DNA from 2 places in the Shewanella sp. BJSY2023SW005 genome. Region 1 is predicted to be linked to the other one. Evidence: riboswitches for the same ligand, from Rfam matches in the RefSeq annotation. Region 1 holds a riboswitch; the other holds the start of a gene.

Region 1 (8,979 bases):
CGGCAAGATAGGCCGCTCGCCCGGCGCGCACCGCATCTTTGAAGCAGCCCGCCATGGTCACGGGATCCAAGCTGGAGGCGATGGCAGTATTAACCAGCACGGCATCGGCGCCCAACTCCATCGCCCGCATCGCCTGAGACGGCGCGCCGATCCCGGCATCCACCACCACAGGCACATTGGCCTGCTCTATGATGATCTTCAAAAAGGGTTCTGTGGCCAGCCCCTGATTGGAACCTATGGGACTGCCAAGCGGCATCACGGCGGCGCAGCCGACCTCTTCGAGGCGCAAGCACAGCACGGGATCGGCATGCACATAAGGCAGTACGGTAAAACCTTCGGTGCACAAGACCCGGGCCGCTTCCAGTGTTTCTACCGGATCCGGCAATAGATAACGGGGATCCGGGTGGATCTCCAGCTTCAATAGTTGAGTGCCCAGCATCTCCCGCGCCAGCTCGGCGGCAAAAATCGCCTCCCTGACATTGCGGGCCCCGGCAGTATTGGGCAGCAGCTGCACGCCGCGCTCTTTGAGCGGTGCCAGCAATTCATCACTGCCCAGGTTAAAATCGAGCCGCTTCATCGCCACAGTAACCAACTCGGCGCCGCTGGCCACGAGCGAGCGTTGCATCAGCTCTGCCGAAGTAAACTTGCCGGTGCCGCCAAATAGCCTGGATTGAAACTCAAACTCGCCAATTTGCAACATATCAACCTCCGGCAACGGCGGAAAACAGCTCGAGACTGTCTCCGCTTTGACATTCAAGCATTGGCCACTGAGATCTGGGCACTACGGCGCCATTACGCACCAGCGCCACTCTGCCAGGCGCTATATCACACCACTTGAGCAGCTGTAACAGCGTCATAGCCTCAGGCAACTCTTTGACTTGATTGTTTATCTTAATTTGCATCGCAATTCTCCTCACGGCTAAGCTCAGAGCGCCCTTTCATAAATTGGGCTTCGGTTTGAAGTTCAGCCTGAGTGTGGGTTTGACAGCAAAGACATGCCGGGTCGGCGCAAAGCGCAGCCTCACGTACGCTTAACGTTCGGCAATCCAAGCTGATGAGTCGTCCCAGGGTGCTGCGCTCTCCAAGCAGAGTATTGATGGCTGCCAGCGACTGCATCGCCGCCAGGGTTTGCACCGCAGGACCCAGCACCCCCATGTCGCGGCAGCGCCCCAAGCCTGTGCTGTCTCGCGGGAACAGGCATTCATAACAGCCCGCCTCGGGATTAAGCCAAGGGGCGGTATGACACAGCAGGCCGGAATCGGCGCTGATCGCCGCCGCAATCAACTCTTTGCCCAGCTTCACACAGGCTTGATTAAGGTTATGACGGCAAAGGAAATTGTCGCTGGCATCCAATACCAGTGACGCCTCACGAATAAGCTCCGCGCTCTTGGGGCCAAATAGCTTGGGCTCAATCTCAATCAGGCAGTTTGGATAATCGCGCCCCAGCTTTTCCTTGGCCACGTCGACCTTCAAACGGCCAATATCCTGCTCGTTGTAGAGCAGTTGCCTCGGCAGATTACCCAGCTCGACAATATCGGGATCGATAAGAATGAGACGCCCTACTCCGGCGGCGGCCAAAGAGTGCGCCAAATGATGACCAAGGCCTCCGAGCCCCACTATGGCGACCGTCTTTGCCCGTAAGGCGAGCTGCCCCGCTTCTGAGACTCTGGGCAGCAGTAACTGGCTACCGTAACGGATAAAGTCGCGATCGCTCAGCCCGGCACAGTCCTGAACTCCGGCACAGTCCTGAACTCCGGTACAGTCCTGAACCCCGACATCGTCCTGAAGCCCGGCATTTTGTTGAGCATAGCTAATCCCGCTTGCAATCGTGGCTGCTCGCCCTAACCAGCTTTGTGTCAGGCGCCTGAAGGCCGTTACCGGTTCGGCGGCCTCGGTAATGGCCCGCACCACGGCGACATTGGCCACTCCGGTATGCTTGACGGCATCAAGGTTATGCTCGCCAATGCCGCCAATGGCGACCGTCGGCAGCAAGGAGCCGAAAGTTTCGCTGTAGGCGCCAAGGCGCGCCAGTCCCTGGGGCAGAGATGGCATTACTTTGGTCGTGGTGGCAAAGATATGTCCGAGGGCCAGATAACTGGGCCTGTGGCGCAATGCAAGCAACGCCTCGAAATAACCATGACTGGATAACCCCAGCGCCAGACCGGCCCCTTGGATGGCCTCAAGGGATGCCTGGCTGAGATCCTCCTGGCCCAAATGCACGCCAAAGGCGCCGTGGGCAATGGCCAGTTGCCAGTGATCATTGATAAATACCCGCGCCTGATATTGGCGCCCGAGCGCGATAGCACGAATGATCGCCTGCTCGGCGCTCGAACCTGGCTGTACTTCCCCCTTGAGCCGCAATTGAATGGTGCGGCAACCTGCCTTGAGCAAGGCTTCCAGTAATTCGACATCGGCCACGACCGGATAGATACCCAGATTATGGGGCAGCGTTTTAAAGTCTTCAGCACTAACGCCTTTAACACCAACACCTCTAGCACTAACAGCATCAGCAGAGGTTGGTGCTGCAAGCCAAGGGGCGCCAAGCACCTGGGCTGGGTTGGCCCAGGGATAATCCTCCAGCGGCCAGATGACAGGCATAAGCCCGGCGGCCAGACAAACCCCGGGGCGACCTAAGGGCCCGGGACCAGTGCCTACCCGATAACTCTGCGCCAAGGCGCCATTGATATAGGCCTTGGCCAGGATCAGGGCATCGGGCAAGATCCAGTCGTGGGCCAAAAATGCCGCTATGGCACTGGATAGCGTGCAACCGCTGCCATGGTTGTTGCTGGATGCTTGTCTTGGGCTCGCCAACACAAACCCCTGCCGTTGATGCAACCCGGAGCTGTGAGGCAAGTCTTTAAAAAGCAATAAGTCTTCTGCCAGACCGCGCGCGATCCCCGCCTCGAAATCCCCCCCCTTGGCCAAGAGATGACAAGGCAGTTCGTTTGCCAGGCAAGTTGCCGCGTCTTGCCAGGAAGGAAAGTCATGAATATCGCTGCGACTCAGCAACGCCAGCTCGTGAATATTCGGTGTCAGCACAGTGGAGAGCGCCGCCAGCGGCCGGTAATCCAGCCGCGCTGCGCCCGTTGCAGTGCTCTTTGAGAGTGCATCGCCGCAACTGGCGACCATGACAGGGTCGACCACCAAAGGAACATCAGGCAGGTGCCGAGCCAACCAGTCACAAAGCAACTGCAGCTGCGCTTGATTGGCTAGCAAGCCGATTTTTATCGCCTTGGGCGGCAAGTCACCGAGCAGAGCATTGAGCTGCGCCAGCAACATCTCCTCGCTCACCGCCTCGGTTAGCGTCACTGCCACACTGCTCTGGGCGGTCAAAGTGGTGATGACAGAGCAGCCATGACAGCCAAGATTACTGAAGGTGGCCAGATCGGCCTGGATACCGGCGCCGCCGCCACTGTCTGAGCCGGCTATGCTCCAGACTATCGGCCTTTTATCAGCCGCCATTTCAGGCTTCCTCTTCATAGCGTGCAGCCTCTGGCTCGGGCTTGGACTTGGGTTTGGGATTGGACTCGGACAAGGACTTTTCGCTTGCTGTAGCCGGATGATACAGGGCGCTGCCACCGGCCTTGAACTGCGCCGACATCCGCGCCATCCCCGCCTCGGCATCCAGTACTTCCAGCGGCTGTGCCATCAGTTCTTCTGCCTGCACTGGCTCGGTTTGGCGCTCTGCCGAGTCTGTCCCTGACGAATCCCCCGAAGCCACCTGAGACGTAACCAAAGACGCTGCATAGTCGCGTACATCCTGGGTAATTTTCATCGAGCAGAACTTGGGGCCGCACATGGAGCAAAAATGCGCCACCTTGGCAGACTCCTGAGGCAGGGATTCATCGTGGAACGCCCGGGCGGTATCGGGATCCAACCCCAGGTTGTATTGATCTTCCCAGCGAAACTCGAATCTGGCCTTGGACAACGCATTGTCGCGCAGCTGGGCGCCTGGATGTCCCTTGGCGACATCGGCGGCATGTGCCGCAATTTTGTATGCAATAAGCCCTTGTTTAACGTCTTCCTTGTTGGGCAAACCCAGATGCTCCTTGGGGGTCACATAACAGAGCATGGCGCAGCCGTACCAGGCAATCATCGCCGCGCCTATGCCAGAGGTGAAATGATCATAGCCGGGCGCAATATCCGTGGTCTGGGGCCCCAAGGTGTAGAAAGGCGCCTCATCACAGTACTCAAGCTGCTTGTCCATATTCTCCTTGATCAGCTGCATCGGAATATGGCCCGGCCCTTCGATAATGGTCTGCACATCGTATTCCCAGGCGATTTTCACCAGCTCACCCAAGGTTTCCAGCTCGGCAAACTGAGCCTCGTCGTTGGCATCGGCAATCGAGCCGGGGCGCATGCCGTCACCGAGCGACAGAGACACATCATAGGCGGCGCAAAGCGCACAGATGTCGCGGAAATGGCTGTAGAGGAAGTTTTCCTTATGATGGCTCAGGCACCACTTGGCCATAATGGAGCCGCCGCGGGATACCATACCTGTCACCCGATTGGCCGTCATGGGCACATAGCGCAGCAATACCCCGGCATGAATAGTGAAGTAATCCACCCCTTGTTCGGCCTGCTCTATCAGGGTGTCGCGAAACACTTCCCAACTGAGATCTTCGGCAATGCCGTTGACCTTTTCCAGCGCCTGATAGATGGGCACGGTACCTATGGGCACAGGCGAGTTGCGCACTATCCATTCGCGGGTTTCGTGGATATAACGGCCGGTGGACAGATCCATCACCGTATCGGCGCCCCAACGGGTAGCCCACACCAGTTTTTCCACCTCTTCCTCGATGGAAGAGGTCACCGCCGAATTACCGATATTGGCGTTGACCTTCACCAAAAAGTTACGGCCGATAATCATAGGCTCGGCTTCCGGATGGTTGATGTTGGCGGGAATAATGGCGCGGCCACGGGCCACTTCGCTGCAAACAAACTCAGGGGTTATCGGCGTGGCAACTATAGCGCCAAAGGCTTCTCCTTTGGCCTTGCGGGCCAGCTGCGGATCTTTGGCAAGCGCTTCGTTGGCCCGGGCCATATTTTCACGAATGGCGATATATTCCATTTCAGGAGTGATAATGCCGGCGCGGGCGTAATGCAATTGGGTCACCCGCTTACCCGGCTTGGCCCGGCGCGGTTTGGGCAAAGCGTCGAATCTCAAATGATCCAGCCCTTCATCCGCCAGCCGCTGCTGGGTAAAACTGGAGCTGGCCGAAGTCAGCTCTTGCGTATCATCACGCTCTAGGATCCAGCCCTGGCGCAATTTATCCAGGCCCTGGCGCACATTGATAGCCGCGTTGGGATCTGAATAAGGGCCGGCACAATCATAAACACGTACGGTGGGATTGGGTTCAAATTGCTCGCTGCCATCTTGGGTTGGTATTCGGGTGTCTGTCTGCCTGATTTGGCGCATGGCTACCTGAATATCGGCCCGGGAGCCCTGAACAAACAGCTTCTGTGAATTGGGATGCTGCAAGGGTTTAAGGTTATCGATAAAGGCCTGGGCGGCCTCACGGGTTTGACGACGATTGGATTGACGATTTGACATAAGCAAGCTCACTCTTTTGGAAAATGAAATTGCTTGTCAGGAGAGTTGAATAATAAGCGGCGCGAGCTGACTGGTTAAACTCCTTGATTTGGAGTCCTCCTCCGGCGGTGTTGGCAGACTGACCTCGTGGTTTCAGGTCAGTTCAATGTCCGCTTGAGAAGCCAGATATCGCCTCGGCTCTTTAAAGCCTTTGGCATAGATTTTTGCTCGCAGTGGCTGCGGTAATGCTGCAGCTGAATGCTTGTTTCCTTCGCAGGTGCTAGCCTGATCAGGTTCAACGGATCCCGAATAAACGGTCTCAGCCCATAGGGCACTCCGACAAGATTGCTGCCGAGTATAAGCACAAGCCGAAGCGGGAAACAAGCCCAATGACAAAACGAGCCACAGGATTGAATCACTTAAAATCACAATTTAATCATTTGAATTAAATTATAGTATTATCAGCAGTTAAAAAATAAATTGATTTCAAATCAAATAAATTGATTGCAAAATTCACTTACCAAGCCGCTTTAGACGGCTGGCCACCGCCTCCTTGAGTGCTTTTTCCATCTCTGTCTGACCGCACTTAAATGGAAACCCCAAGTTTTCGGCATAGGGATTGAGCGGAGTCGGCACCTTGACGACCCGATAGCAGGTATCACCATCCTTGACGATACGGTTGGGGTCGAGCGGCAGATCCAGACTGGCCACTTTATTGAAATCGTCGGCGTCATTGACCCAAAGCACCTCCATCTCCCCATCCATTTCACTGAGGCTCTTACGTCCCGTAGCCTTATCCGCATATTGCTGTGATAGCTGCTGCAGCGCCTGCTGTTGAGAGTGTTGCAATACTTTTCGGGCAGACTTTAATGCGCTTGAACTGAAGTCCAGCTGAGCTTGCTCTGCCGGCTGTGGTCTAAAGTCATTTGCTCGCTCGGGCGCAGGTACGGCTGCATTTTTTGTTTCTTCAATGACTCTACCAGTAGGCTTAACGCTTTGAGCCCGAGTCTTGGGGATACTTTGCTCTTTCTGGTCTTGAACAGCCACTTGTTCAGTCTCTTGCGCTGACTCTTCGGCGGCCTGTTTTCGTGGCTCAGTGTTTTGTTGCTCGTTTTTTTGTGGCTCAGAACGGTTGCTTGAGTCAGCTTTTTTAACCTCTATCGCTTCCTTGGGCTGGGTTATTGCTTCTTCCTCCAAGGCTTTCGGCACTGGCGTTGACGGTTTGGGGCTGGGCTGACTGAAATACAGATAGGATTGCAGCGCCTTGGGTTTGGCAGGCTCAGTCACCTCTCTTTGCCATTCGGCCTGCTGCCAAAACCAGGATAACCCCAGCAATAGTACTAAGTGCGCGGCTCCCGCCGCGGTCCAACTGCTGAAGACGTTGCCCTTTGCCTCACCATCCCCCTGCTCTGCTTTTTTAGCCATGCCAACTTGCGCCAGGCATTGGGGTTGAAACCCAAGCTGTTGACTAAAAGGCGATTGGGCAAAGGAAGGGGCTATCGAATGTGATTGAGAATGGCTTGGTTTGCAGGAACAGGGATTAATGATTTCATCCAGACCAAGCTCAAAGGCAGCATCCCTACCCGGGATGCTAAAGCTCAGGCTTGCCATTGCCGCCGAGCTTTCGTCTCGGCTGGCAATAAACTTTTCTGGAAGATAAGGCATAATCCGCTGATTTATCCGTCGCTGAATGTAAACTCAGTGTTAGAGGAAAACCCTCGGCAAAAAGTTCATTCCCTTGTTTGAAAAGCAATTTACGCTACAAGCTCAAATCGACGGCTTCAAGCAAAACAAGTAAAACCCTTGTCGAATAAGACTGACGGAATTCTCTGAACAAAATAACTGTAAAAAGCGACTTGGAAGCCGGGCAACGAGTTGTTAAGGTGCCACATTAGACGTTTGCAAAAAATGCAGACGATACGGTTCAAGGAATAAATCCATCTCAGCGAACACTTGTACACTTTTATCTAGCCATGGCGCTACGGCGCTGTTAGACTCACTTTCAATGAGGTCGAACCAGAGAGTCAATCATGTCCAACAGCAAAGCCCCTGCAGCCGAAGCCCAGTTCAATGGCCAGTTTTCCGCTGGATACAGTCTGAATGAAGAGATAGCCAATGCCGTCAGCCATGGTTTGGGGGTGATTGCCGGCATTCTGGGATTGGTGCTGATGTTGCTCAAGGGCTGGCATTCGCTGGACGCTATTCAGTTAACAGGTGTAACCATCTATGGCAGCAGTATTATCCTGCTGTTCCTCTGCTCGACCCTGTATCACAGCATTCCTCACCCTGTGTGGAAACGGCGCCTCAAGATGCTGGATCACTGCGCCATCTATCTGTTGATCGCCGGAACCTATACCCCGCTGATGTTAATTACTTTGGCCGATGCCCAGGAAGAATGGGTGCTGATGGCCATCTGGTCGTTGGCACTGGGGGGAATAGTGTTCAAGAGCTGCTTTATTCACAGATTCAAGGCGCTGAGCCTGGTGCTGTATCTGGCCATGGGCTGGCTCTGCGTCGCCGTGTTGCCTGAGCTTATCGATAACCTGTCAACTGCCGGGTTCAACTTGCTGTTGGCCGGGGGGCTGAGCTACAGCTTGGGGGTGATCTTCTACGCTACCAAGGCGATCCCTTTCAATCATGCCATCTGGCACCTGTTTGTGTTGGGCGGCGCCGTTTGCCATTTCCTGTGTGTTTATCTGACGGTGATCTAACGCAGGCGGATAGACTTAACTCAGCGCCGCCGTAGAGAGACGGCTTCCGGCTTGCTGTGCTAACTCTAGTGCAGCTAAGCCGGAGCTCTTATCTCAGCCTGCCATTGATTAAACTCACTGAGTAACCGCCTGGCGGCGATACTATAGTCTCCCCCCAAGTCTTGCCAAACAGCCGCAATACATTCCAAGGTACATAACCCGCCCTGGCGCTGATTGCGCCGTAAGCGAAACGCCGAGCCCTGCTCTGCTTGCAGTTCGACTCTGGCAAGCGACTGCAGATAAGGGCTTTGGCGATACATCTTGCCGGCCTCCTGCCAGGTTGCATCGAGTATGACCAGCGAATTTAGCGGCTTCCCTATTTTCAGAGCAGTTTTCTGAGCGGTTTCCTGAGCAGCGTCTTGAGGCAATGTTGCGCCATGAGCCGGGCTTTGGTTTAGCTTTGAACTTTGGTTTGGAGTTGGGTTTGGGCTTTGGCTTAAGTTTGGGCTTTCATTTGCAGCTTGAGTTCACGAAATACTTTCTTCGGAAGTATTTTCTTCGATTTGCGGATAGAGTAAGGCAGTTCGCCCCAAAGACAAGTGCTCCATTAACCAAGCATCCGGGGCTTTACGCGCCCACAGTACCCGCTTACAGAGAGTCGGATAAGCATTAAGCGCCAGGGTGGCTGTATTACTGGCTCGATTCAGCTCTCTTTCATGGGTCAGCAGGATTATTTTCACAGGCAACAGCAGCTTA
Region 2 (8,979 bases), on a different contig from region 1:
AGCCCCCAGTCCGGATTACCGAACCAGGCCGCTGTGTCGCTGAAGTGGCTGAGTTTATTGTAACCGGCCTGCACCAGCACCGGCGCCAGATAGAGCCGCAATGCCAACGGTGCCAGGCCATCGAAGTGTCGCAGTGATTTGAAAAATGCCGCATAGGTTTGAATGATGGCTTGCATGAAAACCTCCTTATTCGGGGAGTATTCCTGTCATGCTGCAGTTGACCCGGCAATAAGCGATTTTATTTCAGTCTTTACTTTAGAAAGGTGCCAACAAGCCCCATGCCTGCTCTGCGTCCGCTTACGGGCCTGGATGCAAGGCATGTTTTTCCGGGCAAATGGCCCAATGCCCCTTCTACAGACCAAAGACCCGCTTTACGACCCCATAAGCTCAGGGCTATGCCTGACTCAGTTCATCCAGATCGTCAATCAAGTTGCCCAGCTTACGCTTGAAGTGTTTTTGCTGGCGCTCACTCAGGCTCTGGTGCAGTTGCAACAACAGCATGCCGAAATTTTCCGTGTTCTGCGCCAATTTCTGCTTGTGCACATCTGACTTGAGCTCATCGGGCGATGTCATCAGCAGCCGCAAGCGCTGCGCCAACAAGTCAGAATCACTGCGTTGCAGCAAGGCTTGTTTGAACTGCCGGAGCCACTCGTGACGATACTCGAGCCACATATCCAGGGTCGCCAGTCGGCGGCTATTGTGTTCATGGATCAGGGCCTTTTGCTGCTCACTCAAACGCCCCAGCCAATCGGCAAACAGCTCCTCCAGCCGTTCATCCGCATCTTCAATCAGTTGTTCCTGGTTTTTGTCCTTGTATTCATCCACCAGCTCCTGCTCATCGGCCTCCAGTTTGGCTATCACCTGGGCGACCTGCTTGTCACTCAAAGAAGCGATAAGGGGCAAAAGATCGTCAAACACCTGGGCAAACAGCCGAAACCAGTGATCTCTTGCCATATCCACATGATGGCGCCAACTCTGTGGCGTTAAAGTGCCATCGGCAAGCTCGGTTTGCAGCGTTTTTAACTGGGCACTGTATCTGGGTAACTCCTGGCTGCGATGCCAGGCGAGAAAAGGGGCGAGAATGGCGTCAAACGCCTGCTCCTGTTGCCGGTTGAGAGTGACATAATCTTCCAGCTGCCACTCTATGGCCCAATCGAGGAAATAATAGCTGACCTTGGTGGAGCAGGCACTGAGCGCAATAAGCAGCGCCAGGGCAATAACAATGCGTTTCATCCATTAAATACTTTAAGTTGGCTAAGGCCAGGCGACAGCTTCCCTGCCTGACTCATTGATGCTTTACAAGATGCCAGAAGTCATCAAACCAGTCGAGATAAGACTGCTGCTGATTGTCCCAGGCCATCTGCAAGGCCCAGCAGCAGGCAAACAGCCAGTAGACATCGACGGCTGCAGCCACGGCCTGGTGGGCATCGTCGGTTAAATGCGGATGCTGCTCAAGATAGTGATAAATGAGCCACTGCTGCCCCTCGGCGCTCAGTTGATGGGATGACAGCACCCCGGCCAACTCAAACAGCGGGTGGGAAGCGCAGGCATATTCAAAATCGACGCACTTGAGTCCATCCTCGGCCAGCAGCAAATTATGAGGATTGAGATCCCTGTGACAATACTGAGGCCTCAGCAGACAGGCCTCCAGCCGAGTGTTGCACTGCTCGAATAACCCTTGGGCCGAATGAAGTTGCATGAGCCGCTGTTGCCAGCTTGAAGGCTGCCCCCGGCTCAGAGCCATATCATCGAGCCGCTCCAGATAGATGCGCCACTGCTCGGCAACACTGATGTCGAGCTTGGGGGCCGGCAAGCCCCTCAGCCCCAGCAGCAACTCCAGCAGTAAGGCCTGAGGTGATTTGCCTTGCTTGGCTCCCAATACAGCGTCTGAGCCCAATTCATGTTTAGACTCATGTCTAGGCCCATGTTTAGATTCATGCTTAGAATCATGTTTGCGCTCAGGCAGGCCAGAGAAGCTGTTGCGATTAACAAAGGCATTATGAGCCGCGCTTGCGATCTCGGCCGCGCCTTTGGATGCGAGTAACTGCTGCCAGTTGGCTTGCGGCGCTTGTTCGATAAAGCGGCTCAGATATAACCCCTTGTCAGCGCTGACCCAAATCAGCCCTGGTGCCAGGTTCGCCTTCTCGGCAACCCGCCAACATGCCAGTTCGTTGTTTCTGTCGCAGATACGGTCTGAGCCCGGGGAGTTGACTCTCAGCACCATTGACTCGCTACCGGCCTGCAAGAGCCAGTTTTGGTTGCTTAGCCCAAGGGTGAGCGGCTTGGCCCCCTCAAGCGGCCACAACTGTAGCCGCTTGAGGGCGGCGTTGAGCTCGCAGCTCAAACCTTCACCCAGACTGGCTTCAAGTTTTGTCAGTGGTTTGCCTTTCATGCCGCACCGCTTTCAAGCTGTGAGGAGTCGCGACCGCGGGACTCCTGAGCTCTGGCGCGCCAGATAAAGTATCCGGCTACCGCCATCCCCACGTAGAGCACAAACAAGAGTGAGGTCAACATCAAGCCCTTGCTTAAATAGAGATAGATGGACACCAGATCGATAACCACCCAATAGAGCCAGTTTTCCAGCACTTTGCGCGCCACCAGAAAAGTCGTCATCACAGCAAAACAGCTGGTTGCCGCATCCAGGTAGGGAAAGGCTGCCTGAGTGAAAGTCGCCATCATATGACCGACAAACAGAGACACCAACCCAGTCAACAAAGTCAGCACCAGGTGCCGCTGCCAGGGCCAGGAGGTCACAGCCACTCCTTGATGGTTTTCCCCACCCCGGCGCCAGAGCCAGTATCCGTACAACGCCATCGCCATGTAATAGACGTTGAGCACTGACTCCATCAGCAGCGCGACTTTCCAGAACAGCACAGTGTAGATGGCAGTGCTGGCAAAGGCTGCCGCCCAACACCAGATATTGGCTTTCATGGCCAGCAGCAGATAGGCCAAGGCCAATACCACGGCTACCACTTCCCAGGCGCCCATGCCCTGGGCCTGAGAGCCGGCCTCGGCGAGCCAGTGCCAGAATTCACTCATGGGTTATTCCCTGTGGCCCAAGTTCAGCTCACCGCCGATAAATTTACAGACAAACACCGCCTTGCCAAATTTCTCGTGCGCTGCCTGCATCTCAGTGGCCAGCATGGCCATCACCTCGGCATAATCTCCGCACACCTGAGTCGCCATGGCATTGGTGGTTCTCTCTATGTTGGCATAACTGTCCAGGCGCTTGATAAACCATTGAATAGGCTCCAGATACTCATCGTGGAGCGGATACATGCTGATTTCGGCAGTTAACTTCATTTTACATCTCCTGTAATGAACCGGGGCGCTGCAACACGCCCCGGCCGACAACGGCTTATGCCATCAGATAAATTTGACCTTGAAGGTCACACCAATCTGGCGTGGATCCCCGTAGCGGATATATTGTTTCTCGGCCCAGTCCTGATCCGGCTCATTGCCGAAGTAGAAACCGCGCACGCCGTATTTTTCATCGAACAGGTTGCGGCCCCAGAGGTAAACCGACCACTTGTCGGCCTCATAGCCCAGCTTGGCGTTGACCACTTGATAGTCTTCAGAGCGGGAGTCATTACTGTCTGAGTAGTAGAACGCACTCTTGCCGCTGCTGTTGAGGTTGGCAAACCAGCCCATGTCATTGCGCCAGGTCATGCCGAGACTATAGGTCCATCTCGGCGAGTGGGCCAGTTCCCGGCCGCTGAGATCCACAGGGTTGCCATATTTATCCTGATACAGGTAATCACCGTATTCTGTCTGCAGATACCCAAGGCTGGTGTAGAACTGCAGTGAATCTGTGGGATACCAGTTGGCTTCCAGCTCGGCGCCATAGTTATTGGAGCTGCCGGCGTTTTCGGTGAACAGAATAAAGCGCTGGGGATCGACAGGATCCTGCAGCGAGGCCGCTACCTGCTGATCTTCCCTGTCCATAAAGAACAGTGCCAGACGTGTATCCAGCAAGCCATCGGCCCAACTGGATTTCAGCCCCAGTTCATAGTTGTAGAGGATTTCGGTATCGAACTCTTTCTTGTCGGCCAGCTCCTGGGGCAGCGTCATATTAAAACCACCGGCCTTGTAGCCCCTGGCTATCCGAGCATAGGCTTCATGGTGTTCAGTCAGAGCCTTGGACAGGGCGATATGGCCGCCCCACATGTTTTCCAATGGGCTAAAGGCATCACCATTGCTGTCGCTGTAGTCACTCTCACGTCGCTCGATACGAGCACCGATAGACAGGCTGTAGCCCGCCCCCAGATCTGAGTCCAACTGGGCAAACACTGCATAGTTACTGGCGCTGTAGCGGGAAGTCAACACTTCATCCGGCCAGCTGTTGTATTCAGAGTAGAGATCATTGTCCTCATCGAGATCCATAAAATAGAGCCCGGCCAGCCAGTCTGTGCTGCCGCCGAAAATCCGCCCGGCCTCGTTAGAGCTGAATCTGAACTCCTGTGACAGAGTGCGCCGCTCGCCGCGTTTATCCCAGGTGTAATCGTACTCACAGGGTGCGCCGCCGCACTCTTTCCCGGCCCAGTAATCCGGGTTGGCCCAGTCACCGTCGTAACCGTGATGATGATCTGTAGCGGCATAGCTTGACAGGGACACCAGCTCAAAAGCCTCAAAGCCGGTATAACTCAGCTTGAGACTGGATCCCGTGGTGCGCTGCTTGTCGACGCCCGGCGCATCGGTAATGGTATCGAAGCCGTTATTGTCCAGGGTCCAGGCATCATAACCATTGTCAAAATCGGCGTGCAGTAGAGTGAAGTCCGCCTGCAACTTGTCGGTGGCGTACCAGCGCAGCTTGATACGGCCGCTGAATTCATCGCGCTCATTGGTATCGTCACGGCCCAGATACAGGTTGTCGCGATAACCGTTCTGCTTGTGTTGCTGCAGCGCCACACGATAGAGCAACTTGCCGGAATCTGTCACTGGGCCGGAGCTGAAGCCGCTGAAGGTTTGCAGATTATCATTACCGAGCGAGACTTCGGCGCCGTGCTCGAACACGTCTGTGGGATCATTGCTCTTGAGATAGATAAGACCAGCCAGGGCATTGGCGCCATAGCGGGTACCCTGGGGGCCGCGCAGCACTTCAAACTGCTGCAGGTCGTACAGGCTGGAAACGCTGCCCAGCCCGGAGAGATCGATATCGTCGATAATAAAGCCCACAGAGGAGTTGGGCGCTCCCTGGTATTGCTCCTGCTCACCTACACCGCGGATCTGGAAGTATCTTGGCCGGGAGCTGGCACCTGACCAGTTGAAGTTGGCCACATTACCCAGCATGTCTTCGAAATGCTCGGCGCCTTGATCTTCAATGCGCTGCTCATCGATAACAGTCACACTGGAGGGCATCTTCTCCAGCGTCAGGCCACGAAAGTCGCCGCTGACGACTATTACTTCCATGGCTTGTTGCTCATCTTGCTTTTCAACGCCGGGATTATCGGCGGCATGAACGGGTGCCCACAGCAGCATCTGAATGGTGTTGGCAAGCAGAGTAGGTACGGTAAACTTGGACATAGGACCTCAAATATTCACAGTTTGAGATCCGGCAATAAGAAAGCGAGTTGAAAGTGCACGAATTGTGGCCCATTCCTACGCCGGTACTAGCCGGATCAGGTTCTAAGGGTTCGTCATACGACATCTCAGTCAACCGCAATGCGGTAAACACCCCTTGGCGCGGGCCAGTATACACGAGTTACCAACAAAAGTGAGCCAGGTTGCCAAATTGTACCCGAGGGCATAAAAAAACCGCCCACTCCAATACTCCCGAGTGTTGAGCATTCAACGGGAATAATGGCTCGGGCGGCAGTGGTGCCGAGGTTTCAACTTTTAGTTTGAAAAGGCCTCGCGCACATAGATCTCAAAACGGCTGGCGGTCGGATTCGGCGCCACGGCGCTCACCTGCAACTGCTGTTTACCATGCAGCTTGACCGACTTCCAGGACACACCTTCATCATCCAGGGTATAGCCGCTGGCATCATACCAGGTAAACTTGTACTGAATGCGCATATCGGTAGCGACCTTGCTGCTGATGGTGGCTGTGCCTCTGAGCAAGCCGCCCTCGCCTCTGGCCATAAGATCACCGACACTTACAGAGCGGGCAAAGCTGCTATTGTCGATACGGCTTTCACCGGTCGAGCTGGCATACACCCCGGCCGTATGGTTGGCGCAGCCTGCCAGAGCCAGCAGGGTTGCTGCTATTACCAAGACTTTTTTCATCTGCCAATCCCTTATTCTCAATCAATCAAAAAGTGTGCCCGGGCGGTTGCAATCAACTGCTTGCGGTTGGTTTGCCAGCAGTCGATATTGACATTGGCCACTCGCCGTCCCTGACGGGTAATTCGGCACTCGGCGAAGCTGTCCTTATGATAACCGGCACGTAAATAGTCGATGGAAAAATCAACTACCTTGGGCACCTTACTGGTTTGCATAAACACCATAAGCTGGATGATGGCCGACATCTCCATAAACCCGGCTATCACCCCGCCGTGAATGGCCGGCAGAACCGGGTTACCTATGTTGTCATCTTTGGCCGGCAGACGAAACACCAGTTCATCGCCAAACCTTTCAACCAACATGCCAATAAAGCGGGCGTAGGGCACATGCTCAAGCAAGTGACTGAAATCATTGGTTTCTGTCACTTTTGCAACTATGCTTTTTACATCCAGGGATGCCTTGGGATCTGTCATTTCGTCTCCTCACCCATCAGTGCCTTGCGGAAAGTGTCCCCTATCATTTCAGGGCTTATCCGCATAAAGGAACCAACCGCATGGGCGATGGGGTCGTCTATGCTGTCCTGATAGGCAATGGCCCGGGTGAACGCTACGCTGGATGACAACTTATAACACTCGGCAAAACCATACACCGGCTTGTGGGGCTCGGCGGGCTTCATATAGTCCACCCGCAGATCCAAAGTCGGCGAGATCTCCAGCGAACCATATTTGTCCTTGATGGCACAAACCACGGCGCAGCCACTGGCAGTATCCATCAAAGTAGTGATAACCCCACCATGAATAACCCCGGTTTCAGGGTAACCCACCAGCTCGGTGCTGTAAGGCAATTCTATCAGTACATGGTGCTCACTGGCCTCATGCACCTTGAGCCCGAGGCGGCGGCACTGGGCCAACTGGTTGACGAAACGGGTAGCCAGGGTCGTCAGCGGGAAAAACTCCGGATTGACTTTCATGACGCTGAACTCACCATAGGCCCCAAGGCTTTACCGCCAAGCAGATGCATGTGGATGTGGAACACTTCCTGGCCGCCATGTTCATTACAGTTGATGATTAAACGATAACCGTCCTCGGCGATCCCGGCCTCGGTGGCCAGCTTGGCGGCCACAGTCACCATACGGCCTATGGCCTGCTCGTCAGAGGCCTTGGCGTCATTGACCGTGGGGATCAGATGATTGGGCACTATCAGCACGTGGGTGGGCGCCTTGGGATTGATGTCCCGAAAGGCGGTTACCAGTTCGTCCTGATACAGTATGTCCGTGGGAATTTCACGGCGGATAATTTTGCTGAATATGGTTTCTTCGGCCATTTTGCCACTCCGGTGTGTCGGTTCAGGCTCGGCCCAAGGGCCAAACCTCTGTGTTCTTGGCAGTATAATACCATTCGGCCCGGAGATGTAATCGGCCACGGCGATTTGAACCCCAAGCCATTTAAAACTCGGCAAGTAATTGCCGCAGCCTGGCTTTTTTGGCAGCATTGTCGCCATGCTCAGCCGGATAGCACCCAATTTGGCTCCCGGCACTCGCCAACGATTCATACGGATATCAGATGATCAGTTATCAGATTTGCCCCATAGATCCCCACGCTCACCTGTTCGAGGTCAAAATCACCATTCAGGCACCGGCTCCGAAACAGGAACTTTGGTTGCCATCCTGGATCCCGGGCAGCTACATGGTTCGCGATTTTTGTCGCAATATCATAGATATTAAAGCCTTTGATGAGCTGGAGCGTCCGCTCAGCATTACTCAGCTTGACAAGCAGCGCTGGCTGATAGATTCCAATGCCGAATTGCTGCAATTGCGCTACTCGGTTTATGCCTGGGATATGTCGGTGCGCAGCGCCCACCTGGATCAGACCCACGGCTTTTTCAACGGCAGCAGCGTCTTTTTGGCGGTGGCCGGCAAAGAGCTTGAGCCGCTGGAGCTGGAAATTCTGCCCCCGGAGGAGGAAGCCAACTGGCAGCTGGCAACAACCCTGAGTCGAATCGAGGGTGAAGAGTGGCAGTTCGGCCGTTTCAGCGCCGCCAACTATGATGAGCTTATCGACCATCCGGTGGAGATGGGCACCTTTACCCACGGCAGCTTTGAGGCCTGTGGCGTGCGCCATGATGTGATACTGACCGGGCGTCACCGCTGCCACATGCCCAGACTGCTTGACGATCTCAAGGCTATTTGCGAGAGCCAGATCCGCCTCTTCGGTGAAGCGCCGTTTGAGCGCTACCTGTTTATGACCCAGGTATTAGGCAATGGCTTTGGAGGACTGGAACACAGAGCCTCCACCGCCCTGCACTGCTCCCGTAAGGATCTGCCGCTGAGTATGGAGATGCCGGTCAACAAGGATTACCGCACTTATCTGTCGCTCTGCAGTCACGAGTATTTCCACAGCTGGAACGTCAAACGCATTAAGCCTGCCAGCTTCATGCCCTATGCGCTGGAGGCTGAGGCCTACACCCGTCAGCTGTGGGCTTATGAAGGTATCACTTCCTACTATGATGACCTGATGACACTCAGAGCCAACAGGGTTTCCAATGAGCAATATCTGGAGATGCTATCCCAGACCATGACCCGGGTGTATCGCATGCCGGGCAGGCAGTTGCAGAGCCTGACAGATTCGAGCTTCAATGCCTGGACCAAGTTCTACAAACAGGATGAAAACGCCGCCAACGCCATCGTCAGCTATTACACCAAGGGAGCTTTGTTTGCCCTGTATCTGGACTTGACTCTGAGACTGGAAACCCAGGGAA

Evidence for each region. A riboswitch is a leader RNA that binds a small molecule or an ion and turns the genes downstream of it on or off. The one in region 1 is predicted to bind thiamine pyrophosphate.
Region 2: another riboswitch for thiamine pyrophosphate. It lies ahead of ACMHXI_RS14805 (TonB-dependent receptor); the one in region 1 lies ahead of thiC (phosphomethylpyrimidine synthase ThiC).

Annotation. Positions count from the first base shown of each region.
Region 1 covers NZ_JBKORJ010000020.1:89,808-98,786, reverse strand. Annotated here, with positions in the region: gene ACMHXI_RS04760 (thiazole synthase) at 1-700, opposite strand, end outside; gene thiS (sulfur carrier protein ThiS) at 702-902, opposite strand; gene thiE (thiamine phosphate synthase) at 892-3,462, opposite strand; gene thiC (phosphomethylpyrimidine synthase ThiC) at 3,464-5,554, opposite strand; TPP riboswitch at 5,783-5,882, opposite strand; gene ACMHXI_RS04740 (hypothetical protein) at 6,047-6,958, opposite strand; gene ACMHXI_RS04735 (hypothetical protein) at 7,049-7,279, shown strand; gene trhA (PAQR family membrane homeostasis protein TrhA) at 7,564-8,244, shown strand; gene ACMHXI_RS04725 (DTW domain-containing protein) at 8,319-8,651, opposite strand; gene ACMHXI_RS04720 (hypothetical protein) at 8,751-8,963, opposite strand.
Region 2 covers NZ_JBKORJ010000049.1:12,809-21,787, reverse strand. Annotated here, with positions in the region: gene ACMHXI_RS14830 (DoxX family protein) at 1-176, opposite strand, end outside; gene ACMHXI_RS14825 (DUF6279 family lipoprotein) at 394-1,233, opposite strand; gene ACMHXI_RS14820 (phosphotransferase) at 1,286-2,392, opposite strand; gene pnuC (nicotinamide riboside transporter PnuC) at 2,389-3,039, opposite strand; gene ACMHXI_RS14810 (hypothetical protein) at 3,043-3,303, opposite strand; gene ACMHXI_RS14805 (TonB-dependent receptor) at 3,367-5,523, opposite strand; TPP riboswitch at 5,579-5,688, opposite strand; gene ACMHXI_RS14800 (YcfL family protein) at 5,836-6,225, opposite strand; gene ACMHXI_RS14795 (PaaI family thioesterase) at 6,243-6,695, opposite strand; gene ACMHXI_RS14790 (PaaI family thioesterase) at 6,692-7,192, opposite strand; gene hinT (purine nucleoside phosphoramidase) at 7,189-7,545, opposite strand; gene ACMHXI_RS14780 (M61 family metallopeptidase) at 7,785-8,979, shown strand, end outside.